Regions from separate parts of the Paenibacillus sp. EPM92 genome, predicted to be linked through region 1. Evidence: riboswitches for the same ligand, from Rfam matches in the RefSeq annotation. Region 1 holds a riboswitch; each other region holds the start of a gene.
What was found. A riboswitch is a leader RNA that binds a small molecule or an ion and turns the genes downstream of it on or off. The one in region 1 is predicted to bind cyclic di-AMP.

Region 1 (4,844 bases):
TCAAAGTTATATCAATCCCAAGTACCCCATCAATCAATTCGCCTTGAATTTTTGCAAAATCGATAAGGACGTGTTGACCACCAGCCCGCCTTTTCCGGAAGTCATCGGCAAATTTATTGATTTCTGTGGAGTCGATTATAAAATCGTAGCGTGGGGAAGTACGGACTTTTTCAGTCTGTTTGTCGACTGTAAGATTCATGCGATCTCTTCGGATTGGTTAACACGCTTGATCGATATGTCCCGGTTTTTTGATGGCGGATTACAGCAAGTGCTGGCAGCTAAGGAGATTCCTTTCGTCGGGCAGCATCATTCGGCCCTGGACGATGCATTGAACGCCTGCGAGCTTCTAAAAATAAATCCGGACATTGTGAAGTCAGAACGGTATTATAAGCCCGACCATTTTAAGCTATGCACAGGCGGCATCAAAAAGAAAATCAGCTCGGCCTTAAATCAAGCCGTTCAAAATAATAGCTTCTTAACATGGCAAGAGTTTGCTTCCGATAAGGAAACTCAAGATTATTTTGACATCATGAATCTGTCTGAATCGGAAATTGAAATGGTCGAAACGTTGTTTTCAAAATTTTATAAACAAACCTATGGACGTAAAACAAGATCCAAGCTGCGGTCCTCCGCCCCCACTTTATGATGGGGGTTTTTTAATGATGCCGGACGGATGAAACCGTGCCGCTGTGCGGCATACTAAACCCTGATTACATTACATCTATGGCATAACACTCAACTAGAGGAGGTATTCAGCTATGAGTCCGATTCAAGGAAACAATTCGAATAATGAGCTGGCGGAACTAGGAACGCATGCCGCGGCGGCGACAAATTTGCATCGTACCCGGACGACGGAAGAACCGGTTCAAATCCAACCGCCGGTCGGCGGCAGCCCGGGACCCTTGGATAATCGCAGTCACCGCTACGATAATAAGAAGAACGGCAAACCGATCTAGCGCAGCAATAGCAAACAGGCGGAGTACGTGCGCCTGTTTTTTTACTCCTCGTCTTCAAATAAAGTACGGAGCATGCGTTCCCGATTCGTCATAAATTGCTTCGTGATCAAGTAGTGCTCGGTTTCTTCCAAAGTCGTCTTTTGTAAACCGTCCGGGGTTAATTGATAATGAACGGCGTCCGGGTAACTCATCAGAATCGGCGAGTGCGTCGAGATGATGAACTGGGAGTTCTGCTCAACGAGGGTGTGGATACGTGCAAGCATCGACATTTGCTTCAACGGCGACAGTGCGGCTTCAGGCTCATCCAAGATGTAGAGACCGTTGCCTCCGAAACGATGGACGAATGCGGAGAAGAATGACTCTCCGTGCGACTGCTCATGAAGCGACTTGCCGCCATAGGAGTCGATGATGCGTCTTCCGTACGAAAATTCGCTATCCAATTGGTCGATATTCGTCGCCAAATTGTAATAAGTTTCAGCTCGAAAAAAGAATCCGTCTCTCGGTTTAGTCACGCCCCGAACCAAGCGGATGTAACGATAAAGCTCCGAATGGGAATCACGCGTCGAAAACGCAAAATTTAATGTGCCGCCTTCGGGATTAAAACCCCAGGCAATAGCAATCGCCTCCAGCAGCGTCGATTTGCCGGTTCCGTTCTCTCCGATGATATAAGTAACTTTGGGATGAAGCTTTAACCCGGAGAAATCACGCAGAGCGGAAAGGTGGAACGGATAACGGGTGAAGGAAGGCACTTTATCCCGAAGCAGTTCGATGCTGCGGATATACGGGTCCTTGGTGGCGGTCGCCATCATGTATCAACTCCAGACGGGAACGTATGTACGCTTTTCTTCATTTATAATATCATAAATTATGTAATAATGGAAAACTAAAAATAAGTACATGCCAATGCTATTGCAAAGCCGGCCTCACGCACCAGTGGGCCGGCTTTGTTTATTTCCGCGTCTTCGCGATAAGATCGGACACGGTTACGAATTGATAGCCTCGTGATTTAAGCTCCGGCAGAATCCGCTTCAAGGCTTCAACCGTTTGCGTGCAATCCCCCTCCAAATCGTGAAACAACACGATGTCGCCGTTGTGCACGTTCCCGAGCACTTGCTGAACGATTTTGTCGACGCCGGGCTTGCGCCAATCCTTCGTATCCATATACCAGGACCACATCACGACGGTCAGCTTATCTTCTTTCATCGAATGGAGCAGCGTGTCGTTATAAAAACCTCCGGGAGGACGAAACACGTTCGGCATCTGTTCCGTAATATCAAAGATGACCTCCTGCGTTTGGCGAATTTCCTGAATCAACCGGTCGGGAGGATAATTTTTCAAATAATGATGGTCGAACGTATGATTGGCAATTTCATGTCCTTCGTTCACTTCGCGAATGGCGATGGCGGGAAACAACTGCACCCGTTTGCCGAGTACGAAGAACGTACCCTTGGCCTGATAGTCTCGAAGAATATCGAGAATCTGCGGCGTATAAACCGGATTGGGGCCGTCATCGAACGTTAATGCGATCAGCTTCTGATCGGTTTGCACGTTCCAGACGACTTCATCGCTGCCGGGCGCCGCGGCGCTCGCCGTCGTGCAGCAGAGCAGCAAGCAGAACATCAGCAGCATAACCTTCCTGAACATGTCACACCACCTCCGCCGGGATATTTACTTGTAGTTTCGGGCTAAACGCAGTGTGCTATCCACGAACAAAGGCAGGCAAATAAAAACAGCAGCCTCGAAAGGCTGCTGTTGTGGGGGGCTTACGGTTGCTTAAGAACCGAGAACGTACACTTTCACTTGTTGAATGCCGAACCGCGATGCTTGACTCGGGCTTTCAGGAACGAAGATGTCGATTTTGTTCCCTTTAATCGCACCGCCGACATCGGTGGCCGTTGCGTACATTCCGCCGGTTGGGAGCCCTGCATAGTTATATCCTTCGATATACACTTTGGAACCGAGGGGAATGATGTTCGGATCGACAGCGATGGTACCGAGCTTCAGCGTGTTACCCATATAATCCAGCGAGCCATACCCACCGTTCTCGCTTGGAGCAGCGGTATAGGCAGTAGCCTTCGCTTCAATGACTTTCACATAATTTTTGGCGATCGTCTTGGGACGATACCATGCCGGAGCGTGGTATTTGCCGTCCGTACCGAGAATGGCGATCCGGTTGTTCGCATCCCATTGGGTGGTCTTGCCGAACGTTTCGGCAAGCAGACGGAACGGGACGTAGACGCGGCCGTTCACCATTTTCACCGGATGTTCGATTGAAGCGGTTTGGTTATTAACGCTGATGACTTGTTCCCCGGTTGTGACCGATAAGGTCGTATCGCCGCTGCTGATCGCAACGTGAATTTGCGAGCCTTCCTGCTGCCAAGTCAGTTTATAGCCGAGTTTTTCGGCGATTGTCCGCGCAGGAACATGAAGCTTCGAGTTGCCGTCCAGAAGCGGCTGGGCATCCGGGAAGTGCACCAGCGAGTCGTTGATCTGCACCTTGATATCAGTGGGCAGATTTAACGGAGCGGCGTGTGCCGGCAGCGCTGCGGACAAAAACGCAGGCAACATCAAGCTGCATGCAAGAAGCATGCTTTTGAATTTCTTATTCAATTGTATCCCTCCTGTCAGCCTCCGAGGTTAGTTGTCGGGTTCGGGAAGAGGATTTTCCCTAAGCTGGCCCGCGGCAATCGCGGAACTCAATTATTCACCCCATGTGATGCGTCCCCCGTACGTTCAGAAAATGAACTGTTCGATTCGGCTTTTAAAAACTTACCATAGGTTGCCGTAATGGTTCAATGCATAAATTCATCCAGTCACTTCCTGTAATTGTAAATCGCGATGAATTTCGGCCTGAATCGATGTCCAGAAACAGGATCGGTGGTACAATAAAAACCTGTTCCTGCAATCTGCGCTCTAGACTTGGGGGCAGGACGATCTGTACAGAAACGGAGGCATCAGACATGTATCAGCGCGATTATATAATGAAGCTCATCGAGCAGACGGCTCGGGTAGTCATGAAAGTTTTACATAAACAGGCGTTATCGTTCCACGAGCGTATGGAATTGTTGAACCATGCGTTAAGGCAGCTCGTCGGTTTGGATTCCAAGCTGCTGCAGGCGTTGTCGGTGAAAGATTTGCTGGTGCTCCTCTCGCCTGGCGGACATCCGGATATCGGGAAGGCGCTCGCAGCCTCAGACCTGCTGTTGGCCCGTGTCAAGGTACTGCAGCAGGAAGGGCAGATACAGGCCGGAAAGGCCGAGGCGCTAAAATGGCTTGAGCTGCTGCTGACGATTCGTAAGATGGAGGAAAGTGCGGACTTGCGCGAGGAAACGGAGCGAAGGATCGAGACTGCGTTGGAATTGATCGGTCGATCGGGCATGGAGGCCTCCCAGCTCGAACTGCTTGTTCCTTATTATGATGAGACAGGACGGCTTGCTAAGGCGGAAGATGCGCTTTTTCACTGGATCGATGAAGTGAAGGGGGATGCATGGAACGAGCGGCTTTCACGCGTACTGGACATCGGCATGGAGATGTACGAGCGCTGGCTGACGGATTCGACATTGCAGCTGGAAGACGGAGGGTTATCGCGGGAAGAAGTACGGCAGGGCATGGCGGAGCTTGCGAAATTCAAATCAGGAGCCCGCAGGGAGGAGGCCAATGATGGATGAATGGATGTTCATGACTGGAGCCGGACTTCATGAATATGCCTTTTGCATACACTTACGTGGGAAATAGTGGGAATGACGGTGCCGGGATTCAACTGGCGCCGTTGTTTTTTAATGAGGAACATGGCATGAACATTGCGTGAAAAGCGAACTATTTTTCATTAATATAATGGAATGTTCGTGTTTTCTAGTTGACACGGTGTGTTAAAGCCTGCTAAACTAA
Region 2 (4,844 bases), on a different contig from region 1:
TGTTGATCATGGTTTGCATTATCATCTGGATCTGAATCCAACGCTTGCCGAGCTGCTCGGACGTAAGCCGCTGCCAAGCTGGGACGGCCAAAGCTATGCACCCGCCGTGCTGAATGGCCAGGAGGCGGGCCGCGACTACCTTGTCGTTTCACAATGTGCTCACGTTTGTCAAAGAAGCGTTCGTTTCGGGCAATGGCTCTATATCCGAACGTATCATGACGGGTACCATTTATTCAATAAAGAGATGCTGTTCGATATCGACAACGATCCTCATGAGCAAACGAATCTGGCTGCGGAGCATCGCCAAGTTTGCCGAGATGCGGTATATTATTTAAATGAATGGCATGACCACATGATGGAGACAATGCCTTTCGACGTAGATCCGCTGTGGACGGTTATGAAAGAGGGAGGACCTTATCATGCCAAAGGTTTCTTGCCGAAGTATACGCAGTGGTTGGAGCAGACAGGACGCGGTCATGCTATTTCAGAGCTGAAACGGAGACATCCTGCGGAATTCGGTCACGGCTATCCGAAGCTGTAGGGGCTCTGTTTAATCTTGGAGGATGATTGAAATGAATGCAAAAAAACCGGGCTGCTGCTCGGCCAGCAGAGAGGATTCGAGCTTACCGGATGCTCATTCCTTGCCCCTGAACATCATACCCTCGTCCAAAGATCCTAAAGAAGGCATGATTTATTTGCCCGGCGGTGAGTTTTTAATGGGAACTGCGGATCAGGAAGGGTTTGCCCAAGATGGCGAAGGCCCCGTTCGTTCGGTTCGGCTGGATCCCTTTTATATCGATCCTTATACAGTGAGCAATGCGGAATTCAAGGCATTTGTCGATGCTACCGGTTATCGCACGGAAGCGGAGATCTTTGGCTGGTCCTTTGTGTTCCACTTGTTCGTTTCCGCCGAAACTGCGCAAGGAGTGACACAAACGGTTCGGCAGACGCCCTGGTGGTGGGCCGTGAACGGTGCATGCTGGAAGTATCCGGAAGGTCCGGATTCTCACATTGATGACCGCATGGACCATCCGGTGATTCATGTTTCCTGGCATGATGCGTATGCTTATTGCCAATGGGCCGGTAAACGGCTGCCGAGCGAAGCGGAATGGGAGTATGCGGCAAGAGGCGGTCTTGTGCAAAAGCGTTATCCGTGGGGGGATGTCCTCAAACCGGATGGGGAGCATCGCTGCAATATTTGGCAGGGCAAGTTTCCGGAGAAAAATAACTGCAGCGACGGTTATGCCGGAACCGCGCCTGTCCATGCTTATAAACCGAACGATTACGGGCTGTATAATGTTTCCGGCAACGTATGGGAATGGTGCTCGGACTGGTTTAGCGCGAATCATCCGGCCGCCCCGCTAATAAACCCGCAAGGTCCGCCGACAGGTCAGGAGAAGGTGCTGCGCGGAGGCTCCTATTTGTGCCACAAATCGTATTGCAACCGGTACAGAGTCGCTGCCCGCAGTAAAAATACACCGGATAGCTCCACGGGGAATATCGGTTTTCGCTGTGCGGCCGACGCCTGATAGGGAATAAGAGCTCCTGTAGAACTCGTGACCATCCGTCGCAAGCCTTGTCTGATATGTCGAAAGCCCGAGACGGCTCTAATGAGCGGTCGCGGGCTTTTTTTTACAAAATTTAGCACAGATGTGTCAAAACCCAAAATAAAGCGAAAAGAAAGGAAATCAATGTAATTCATGGCAGTTATAAGTTTGAAGTCCATGAAACCACTATGCTACTCTAATAAAAATAATGGGCCGAATCCAGTTCAGCAGAAGATCTGGTACGGGGGATTCTTTACCATGGGGTGAATGTTCGTTAACTATCGAACTAGGGAGCAGCCTCTTCCGAATCCGTCAACTAACCTCGAAGGCCGCAGGAGGAATTTGATTTGAATCGTTTTTGCAAGAAGCTTATTTGGTCGTGCGCTTTTTCCTCGATCGGACTGCTTGCCATGTTTCATGCGGGAACAGCACAAGCTGCCGCCAATGATGTTAAAGTGCAGATTAACGACAGCCTGGTTTCCTTCCCCGAAGCACAGCCTTATATCGATAACACCAACACTTTGCAAATCCCTTTACGTGTGCTCGTTGAGAAGCTTGGTTACAAGGTTGAGTGGAGCATGGAACAAGCGCGGGTGAAAGTTACGTTAACCAACAACAACAAAACGATCGCCTTGCAAACCGGGGACCGAAAAGCTCTGGTTAATAAAAAGGTTGTCAGCATGGATGCTCCTGCGCAATTTATACAAGGCAGCGTATATCTCCCTCTACGCTTCGTATCCGAGACGTTCGGCTATAGAGTCCAGTGGGATGCGGATAACCGGATTGCTATTATTAACGAAGACGGATTATATCATGCCCCGGCTTGGTATGCGCCGAAGCCAAAACCGTCTGTCACGCAAATTGCCTATAAGTACCTGGGAGTTCCTTATGTATGGGGCGGCCGTACACCGAATGGCTTTGATTGCTCCGGATTTGTGGACTATATATACGGGCTCAACGGCATCGATTTGCCCAGAACATCCCTGGAAATGTACGAGACTGCAGGCAAGGCGGTGAGCATCCCTCAGGAGGGAGATCTTGTTTTTTTTGCGGAGAAAAACAGAACCTCCCACGTAGGGATTTATTTAGGCAATCAACAATTTATTTCAGCGACCAATTCCGGCGGCGTCTCGGTGGCAAGTTTGACAACCGGTTACTGGAGTAAAAAGTATGTAGGAGCTAAACGAGTCACGTCATAATAATCCTCAAGCTCAATCGTAGGGGCTTGCACAGAAAAGAACCTGGCCGTCGGCCAGGTTTTTCATATTGATGGGGTTCATAAGCCGGAAGCTATTCCAAGCTGCAAGCCGTTTGCACGCTAAAAACGGAATAAAACGGACCAAAAGGATACCTTCTTGGCAGCCTGATGACGTTTGGAACGGGAAATTCGGAAAGCCTCCTGGTCATCATGGAACGAATCGGGTTCATCCTTCGTCTCCGATTCCTTCAGAGCTTGTTGTTCGGCGGCTGCGGCTAACTCGATATGCGTCTGACGACATTCAAACAACTGCCGCTCCAAGTCATGAACCTGCTGAGCAAGCAGCAAGTTTTGCTGCTGCAGCTCCGTAATCAGATTATGGAGATATCGAATGGTTAGTTTCGGTTTCTTCGAAGGAGCGGGCGTCTCATGGTTTTCTCTGGGTCCGAACGGCAACAGATACTTCAACTCTTCTTCCTGGAATACCTCATTTGCCAACGTAACGGCCTCCTTTACATAGAAAATGACGGTATTGCTGCTAGTTTCATCTGCTAGTTTAATAGTACACAAGTTTTTCTAAGGAAGCTGTCGAAGCCTGCTGTCAAAAACATGGAAACCTTATCGGAGAACCGCATGGTGTGTACCGTCTTTCGGAAGTGATGCAAATCACTGCCTTTGGACAGCGGAAATGATGTAATAAGCATATAAAACAAGCCCAATGCAGAGAAGGAGTGAATGGTTATGATGTCCGGACTGATATTGGCAGGGGGGCGAAACCGGGGGGCGAACGGAGAAAACAAGGCGTTCTTCATGCTGGACAACATGACGATCGTGGAGCGTCAAATTCGTGAGATGGAAAAATGCTGTGAGGAGATCATCATCGCTACGAACGATCCGACCCCCTTCCTGCGAAAGGTAGACCGGGGGGTTCGAATCATTACGGACTATTTCCCCGGCAAGGGTCCCCTAAGCGGGATGCACGCGGGCTTAACCTTAGCGCAGCAACCGCATGTATGGGTTGTCAGCTGCGACATGCCTTATATCTCTTCGAAGGCGGCGGAATTGCTGCTCGCCCGTGAGCAGGAAGGGTTTGAAGCGGCCATCCCTGCCATAGGCGGCAGCGCGCATCCGCTGCACGGGGTGTACGACCGCAGCTGCGCGGTAAAGATCGGCGCCTTGCTGGAGCAAGACGAAGCGACGCTCTCCACGCTCTTAAAGCAGTTATACTGGTGTGAGCTGCAGGAGTCCGCTTTTGAAGAGAAAGCCATCGACAGCCGGTTCGTCGCCTCGATCAAGACGAAGGAAGACGATGAGAAGTTATGGCTTGGAGGAAGGCCGCTGTGAAGTCGGCCTTTCATTTCGGTACGATGAATGAAATCTTCGTTCCATGCCCGGGCCTGGAACGGACCGTGAATGTGCCGCTGACGCTGCGGGCCCTTTCTTCCATACTGAACAGCCCGACGCCTTGGGACGAGGTATCGCGGACAAAGCCCTTCCCATCGTCCTCCACATGCGCTTCGACATAGGTATCGTGTTCGAGCAGCTCGACGCGGGCTTCAGCTACATCCGCATATTTCGCGGTGTTCGTCAGGGCCTCCTGAACGATCCGGTAGATGGTCGTTTCTTTATTGGCATCGAGACGTTGGCGCAGGTTGCTGCGGAAATGGACGCGAATTCCGTAATGGTTGGAGTAATTGTCGATATAGGTCCGGAGCGCCGGTACGACGCCGAGGTCATCCAGCACCGAAGGGCGAAGCTCCCAGGCCAGTCCGCGCACATCTTCAATGACCGCGGCTACATGATTGCGAAGCTGCTCCAGCTCGGTCATCCGGGTTTCGCTGATGAGGCGATCCAGCTGGATCAGCAGCGAAAAGATGCTTTGCCCGATGCCGTCGTGAAGCTCCCGCGAGAACCGTCTTCGTTCTTCCTCCTGCACCTTCATCATGTGCGTCATCATGTGCTGCAGCTCTTCCTCGATTTTTTTCAACTGGGTGACTTCATTGCGGATGGCCAAATACTGATACGGAATGCCTTGTTCATTCAAAAAGGGGACAATCGTCGTATGGACCCAGTAATAGGTGCCGTCCTTCGCTCTATTT
Region 3 (4,844 bases), on a different contig from region 1:
AATAAACATCCCCCGGCTAACCTTTAAACAAGTACCCCGCGCCGCGAATGTTCAGCACATAATTCGGATTGGCCGGATCGGGCTCGATTTTTTTGCGGATGCTGCTGATGTGGACGAAGACGGTGCGCGTATCCCCGATGCTGTCGCTCCCCCACACCTCTTTATACAGCTGGTCGGGGGGGAAGACGCGGTTCGGATGAGCGGCTAAATGAACGAGCAGCTGCATTTCCTTCACGGTCAAAGCCGCTTCCTTCCCTCCCGTCCTGATTCGGAGAAGAGCCGGTTCGATTTCTAATTCGCCGACGACGATGATGTCCGGTGTCTGCACAGAGCCAGAGGGCTTGGGCTCCGGCCGATTACGGGCGATAGGAACTCTCCGCAAACTGGCATGAATGCGGGCCACGACGACAGCCGGATCGAACGGCTTCTCGATGTAGTCGTCGCCTCCGAGCTCGAGGCCGCGAATGATATCGCTTGAAGACGTGTTGCAGCTAATAAACACAACCGGCACTTTCGATACGCTGCGGATGCGGCGGCACAGCTCGTAACCGTCCATATCGGGCAGCACGATGTCCAGCAGAACCAAGTCGGGCGAATCCCGCTCGAAGCGCTCCAGCCCTTCGCCCCCGCTGCCTGCCTCCATGACCTGGAAGCCTTGCGGCTCTAAGTAGAGCCTGAGTATATCGCGAATGTCTTCCGTATCTTCGACGATCAAAATTTTCTCGTTCACCATGAGATGGAATCTCCTCATCGTCCGAAAGGACGGACTTTACCGGTTATTTGGGATCGAATTTATAGCCTACTCCGCGAATATTGTGAATGTAGGTCGGCCTTGTAGGGAGAGGCTCCAGCTTCTTGCGCAGATTGCTGAGATGGACAATGACCGTACGCGTATTCCCGTGACTTTCCATTCCCCAAACCGAGGCATACAGCTCTTCCAGCGTATAGACGGTCCCGGGGTTGCGTGCGAGATGGACGAGCAGCTGAAACTCTTTGGTCACAAGCGCGATCGGCTTGCCGTCCAGCAGCACTTGAAAGCGGACCGGGTCGATCTCGAGACCGGCGTATGCAATGACGCCATCCTTGGCGGGGGCACTCGCCTCCCACTTGCGATCTCTGCGAAAGATGGCGGTGCGCCGCAAGTTCGCGTGCACCCGGGCGACGAGCACCTCGGGGTCGAACGGCTTCACGATATAATCGTCGGCGCCAAGCTCTAATCCTTGAATAATGTCGCTCGAGCCGCTTCGACTGCTGATCAGCACGATGGGGGCGTTGGAATAGCTGCGGAGCTCCGCGCACGTATCCAGGCCGGCGGTTGCCGGGGGGCCGATGTCCAGCAGAATCAAATCCGGTTCGACCGCGTCGAACTGCGTAATCGCTTCTTGCATATCGGTCGCTTCGTACACGTCGAAACCGTCATCCGTAAGGGCGTTGTTAAGTAAATTGCGAATCTCGGGCTCATCCTCCACAATGAGGATCTTCCGGTTAGCCACGTGCGGATTACTCCCTTCGCTCGACTTCTGTTGTCTACGGTAAGGCCCCGGCTGCTTCTTGCGAGCGTTGCTTCTCCGGAGCTTTACGAATTTTGTTGAAATATATCGGAAAAAGGAACGAGTTAAAGCTGAATTGATCTACTTTAGTCGGATTTTAATCGGAATTAGGTCTAGAAGCCTATATAATATGAGTATATCACAAAATTGGAAAATTTGGGTTGAAAACATAGAGCGGCGTACAGCAGACTCGGACAAAAGGGGCGATTCCAATGGCTAAGGTGCTTGTCGTGGATGATGCGGCATTTATGCGTGCGATCATCGGTGGAATGTTGAAAGAACTGGGGCATGAGGTCGTCGGCGAAGCGGAGAACGGCGTTGTGGCGCTCCAGAAATATTGGATGCTGAAGCCCGATTTGGTTACCATGGACATCACCATGCCCGAAATGGACGGTATCGAGGCGCTGCGAAACATCATGAAGTACGACCGCAACGCCAAAGTGCTGATGTGCTCCGCAATGGGCCAGCAGAAGCTGGTCATCGAAGCGATCAGCCTGGGCGCGAAAGATTTTATCGTGAAGCCGATTCAGAAAGAACGCGTGATTAGCACGCTGCATCGCTTGCTCGGTTAAACCAGAAGAGCCGTTCTTCACGTCTAACGACGGGGAGAACGGCTTTTTTTTCGCTGTTTGGATCACGGCTTCGCGGCTGCGGCTCCTTCCCGGAATAAAAAGACAGAAAGCCCTGGCGGCTTGTCCCGTAATCGACCGGCACGCAGGTGCGGGATCGTCGGTTCAAGCCGAGGGCTTTCCAGACAAGTGAATCGTTTACGTCTTAGCGATGGTTACTTGGCGTCGGTCATAACCTGCCCATATTGATCATCCGAAAGGATGCGACGGGCCGTTACATAACGCTTCGCATAATAAGAATCGGTCATCTTCGTGATCACAACGCCTTCGTTCGTGGCGGAGTGATAAAATTTGCCGTCTCCTACGTATACGCCGACATGAGAGATGCCTTTGCCGTCCGTGTTGAAAAAGACAAGATCGCCGGGACGGAGGTCGTTCTTCTCCACCGTGGTGCCGAGCTGGGCTTGGCCCTTGGAGGAGTGCGGCAGGTCGACGCCGAGTTTGTCGAACACCCAAGAAGTGAAGCCGGAGCAGTCGAAGCCGTTGGTTGTTGTGCCCGCCCACTTGTAAGGAGAGCCTAAACCTTCGTTAACCGCTGCGCTTAATGGGGTTTCAGCAAATACGCTGCCTACCGAAATCGTGCAAAACAGTGCTGCGGAAAAAACAAAACTGACAAGCTTCTTCAAAGAAGTTTCCCCTTCCAGAGCCTACGAGGTTAGCTGAAGGGTTCGGTTGAAGGTTCCCTATGATCACTCTGAAGCGAGATCAATTCACCCAAAAACTGGTTCCCCCGTTTTCTGCGCGCAGAAATTCGGCAATATTTTCTGTTTTATTTTCCAAGTACAGTTATTCGAGCAAAAGTGACGATATCCTTCTTTTGTCACAAACTTGTAATAAATACAGGGATTAAAACGAAACCGGGCGGGTATACTAGATAGATTGACATTGTAAGCGGATACATACAAATGCGGATGCCGGGCCTTCCGTAATTTTTACACGTGCTTCGTGAACGATTGTCGGAACGCCTCGAAAGCTCGCGATTGCGCATACGAGGGCGGCCGATAGTATCGGTACGGTACCCAGGACCATAACACAAAGCTGTATAAGACCCGGATTCATTGAGAGGATTTGACAACGCTTTATAGCTTCACTACAATTTGTAGTGTGGGGTGCATGGCAAATGAAAATTCATAGCTTCAAGTTTTATGAGAAGGGCTTGAAACGGTTCTTCGGACCGCTGGAGTCGAAAGTGCTGGACATCCTGTGGACGCATCCGAATCAGTCCATTAAAGAAGTCCAGAAGAAGCTGGAGCAGCAGGATGAGCATTTGAACTTCAATACGGTCATGACCGTGATGAACCGCTTGGTCGACAAAGGCGTGCTCATGAAGAAACAGGCGGGTCGGGCGTCGGTGTACGAGCCGGTGCATTCAAAAGAACATTTTCTGGATATTCAATCGAGGGAAATTGCGCACGAACTGCTCGAAGATTTCGGTCCGCTGGTTGTCAATCATATGCTCGACGCGCTGGAAGAGGCCGATGCGGAGATGATCGAGAAGCTGGAACAAAAAATTAAAGACCTGAAAAAGGAAAGATAGGCCATGTGGGAAAATCGGTCTAGAATGTTATTTGCTTCTGCGTTCGTCCTTGCGCTGATCGTGTGGGTCCAGATGGGGCTATATGCGGCTCATGTTCTGTTCGGCTGGTCGCTTCGGTTCAACGTCTTTGAAATTTGCAGCAGTCTGCTGCAGGCGCTCGGCTTCGATTCGGTGACGCCGCTGCTTAGCGTGCTGGTCGCTTATACGTTCGGCTTAAGCCTCTGGATCTGGGCGAAGCAAGTCTGCTTGTCGAGGCGCGCCTACCGGAAGCTGCTCGCTTCCCGGCATGAGCGGTCGACGCAGGAGCTGAATGCCCGGTTCAGCGCGGACAAGCCTGACCTGCTGGTCGTCATGTGCGCGGAGCCGATCGCGCTGACGCTCGGATTGTTCCGGCCGAAGATCATCTTATCCACCGGATTGCTGAAGCTGCTCGATCGCGATGAGCTGGAAGCGGTCGTGTACCACGAGCAGTATCACCGGAATCATCGAGATCCGCTGAAGACGTTCTTGCTGCACCTCGCTTGTTCGGTCATGCGTTATATCCCGATTCTGCGCTGGTGTTACCATCATTATAAGATTGCGCGGGAGATATTGGCCGATCGCGAGGCGATGGCGGTCATGGGATCGCCGGCGAGCTTGGGGAGCGCCTTGTTGAAGCTGATGAAGAAGAGGGAGCGGACCGCTTCGATGGATTTCGCGTACGTCTCTTTCGCAGATACCTCGATTAACTACCGGATCCGGCAAATTCTCGATCAGCAAGGCGCGCCTTCGCTGGGACTGCCGGTAAAGCTGGCGATCGTGTCGCTGCCGGTTGTGGTTTTCCTGTCGGGTTTGTTTTTCTTGTCGCTGCTTTAAGTTGAAGCCGTGGCGTTTGAGCGAGTCATATCGCGGATCGGTCCCGTTAAGGGATTTTTCTTTATACAATTACACTACGGATTGTAGTGTTAACAATTGAAGGAGGCGTATTGATGACAACGAAAACACTCGCATTATCCGCAGGAGTTGCAGTTGTGTTACTAGCCGGGGCCTATGGCGCGTACGATTATTTTGCCGGCAATCATATCGAGGTGAAGGAGGTCATTCCGGCCTCCGCGCCAGTCGGCGGAGCCGCTGCGACGGGACAAGCCA

Region 2: linked by a shared signal. The riboswitch ahead of JMF85_RS12255 (C40 family peptidase) and the one ahead of JMF85_RS01160 (stalk domain-containing protein) in region 1 are both predicted to bind cyclic di-AMP.
Region 3: linked by a shared signal. The riboswitch ahead of JMF85_RS03180 (C40 family peptidase) and the one ahead of JMF85_RS01160 (stalk domain-containing protein) in region 1 are both predicted to bind cyclic di-AMP.

The regions. Positions count from the first base shown of each region.
Region 1 covers NZ_BCPS01000007.1:19,208-24,051, reverse strand. The annotation lists gene JMF85_RS01180 (3'-5' exonuclease) at 1-646, shown strand, start outside; gene JMF85_RS01175 (hypothetical protein) at 759-956, shown strand; gene JMF85_RS01170 (AAA family ATPase) at 998-1,762, opposite strand; gene JMF85_RS01165 (polysaccharide deacetylase family protein) at 1,905-2,600, opposite strand; gene JMF85_RS01160 (stalk domain-containing protein) at 2,730-3,566, opposite strand; cyclic di-AMP (ydaO/yuaA leader) riboswitch at 3,568-3,726, opposite strand; gene JMF85_RS01155 (DUF6483 family protein) at 3,917-4,624, shown strand.
Region 2 covers NZ_BCPS01000063.1:13,974-18,817, forward strand. The annotation lists gene JMF85_RS12245 (sulfatase family protein) at 1-541, shown strand, start outside; gene JMF85_RS12250 (formylglycine-generating enzyme family protein) at 573-1,529, shown strand; cyclic di-AMP (ydaO/yuaA leader) riboswitch at 1,749-1,893, shown strand; gene JMF85_RS12255 (C40 family peptidase) at 1,895-2,746, shown strand; gene JMF85_RS12260 (hypothetical protein) at 2,866-3,243, opposite strand; gene mobA (molybdenum cofactor guanylyltransferase) at 3,487-4,089, shown strand; gene JMF85_RS12270 (PAS domain-containing sensor histidine kinase) at 4,100-4,844, opposite strand, start outside.
Region 3 covers NZ_BCPS01000019.1:27,378-32,221, reverse strand. The annotation lists gene JMF85_RS03195 (response regulator transcription factor) at 17-733, opposite strand; gene JMF85_RS03190 (response regulator transcription factor) at 777-1,493, opposite strand; gene JMF85_RS03185 (response regulator) at 1,763-2,122, shown strand; gene JMF85_RS03180 (C40 family peptidase) at 2,335-2,805, opposite strand; cyclic di-AMP (ydaO/yuaA leader) riboswitch at 2,809-2,946, opposite strand; gene JMF85_RS03175 (BlaI/MecI/CopY family transcriptional regulator) at 3,300-3,716, shown strand; gene JMF85_RS03170 (M56 family metallopeptidase) at 3,741-4,571, shown strand; gene JMF85_RS03165 (YceI family protein) at 4,685-4,844, shown strand, end outside.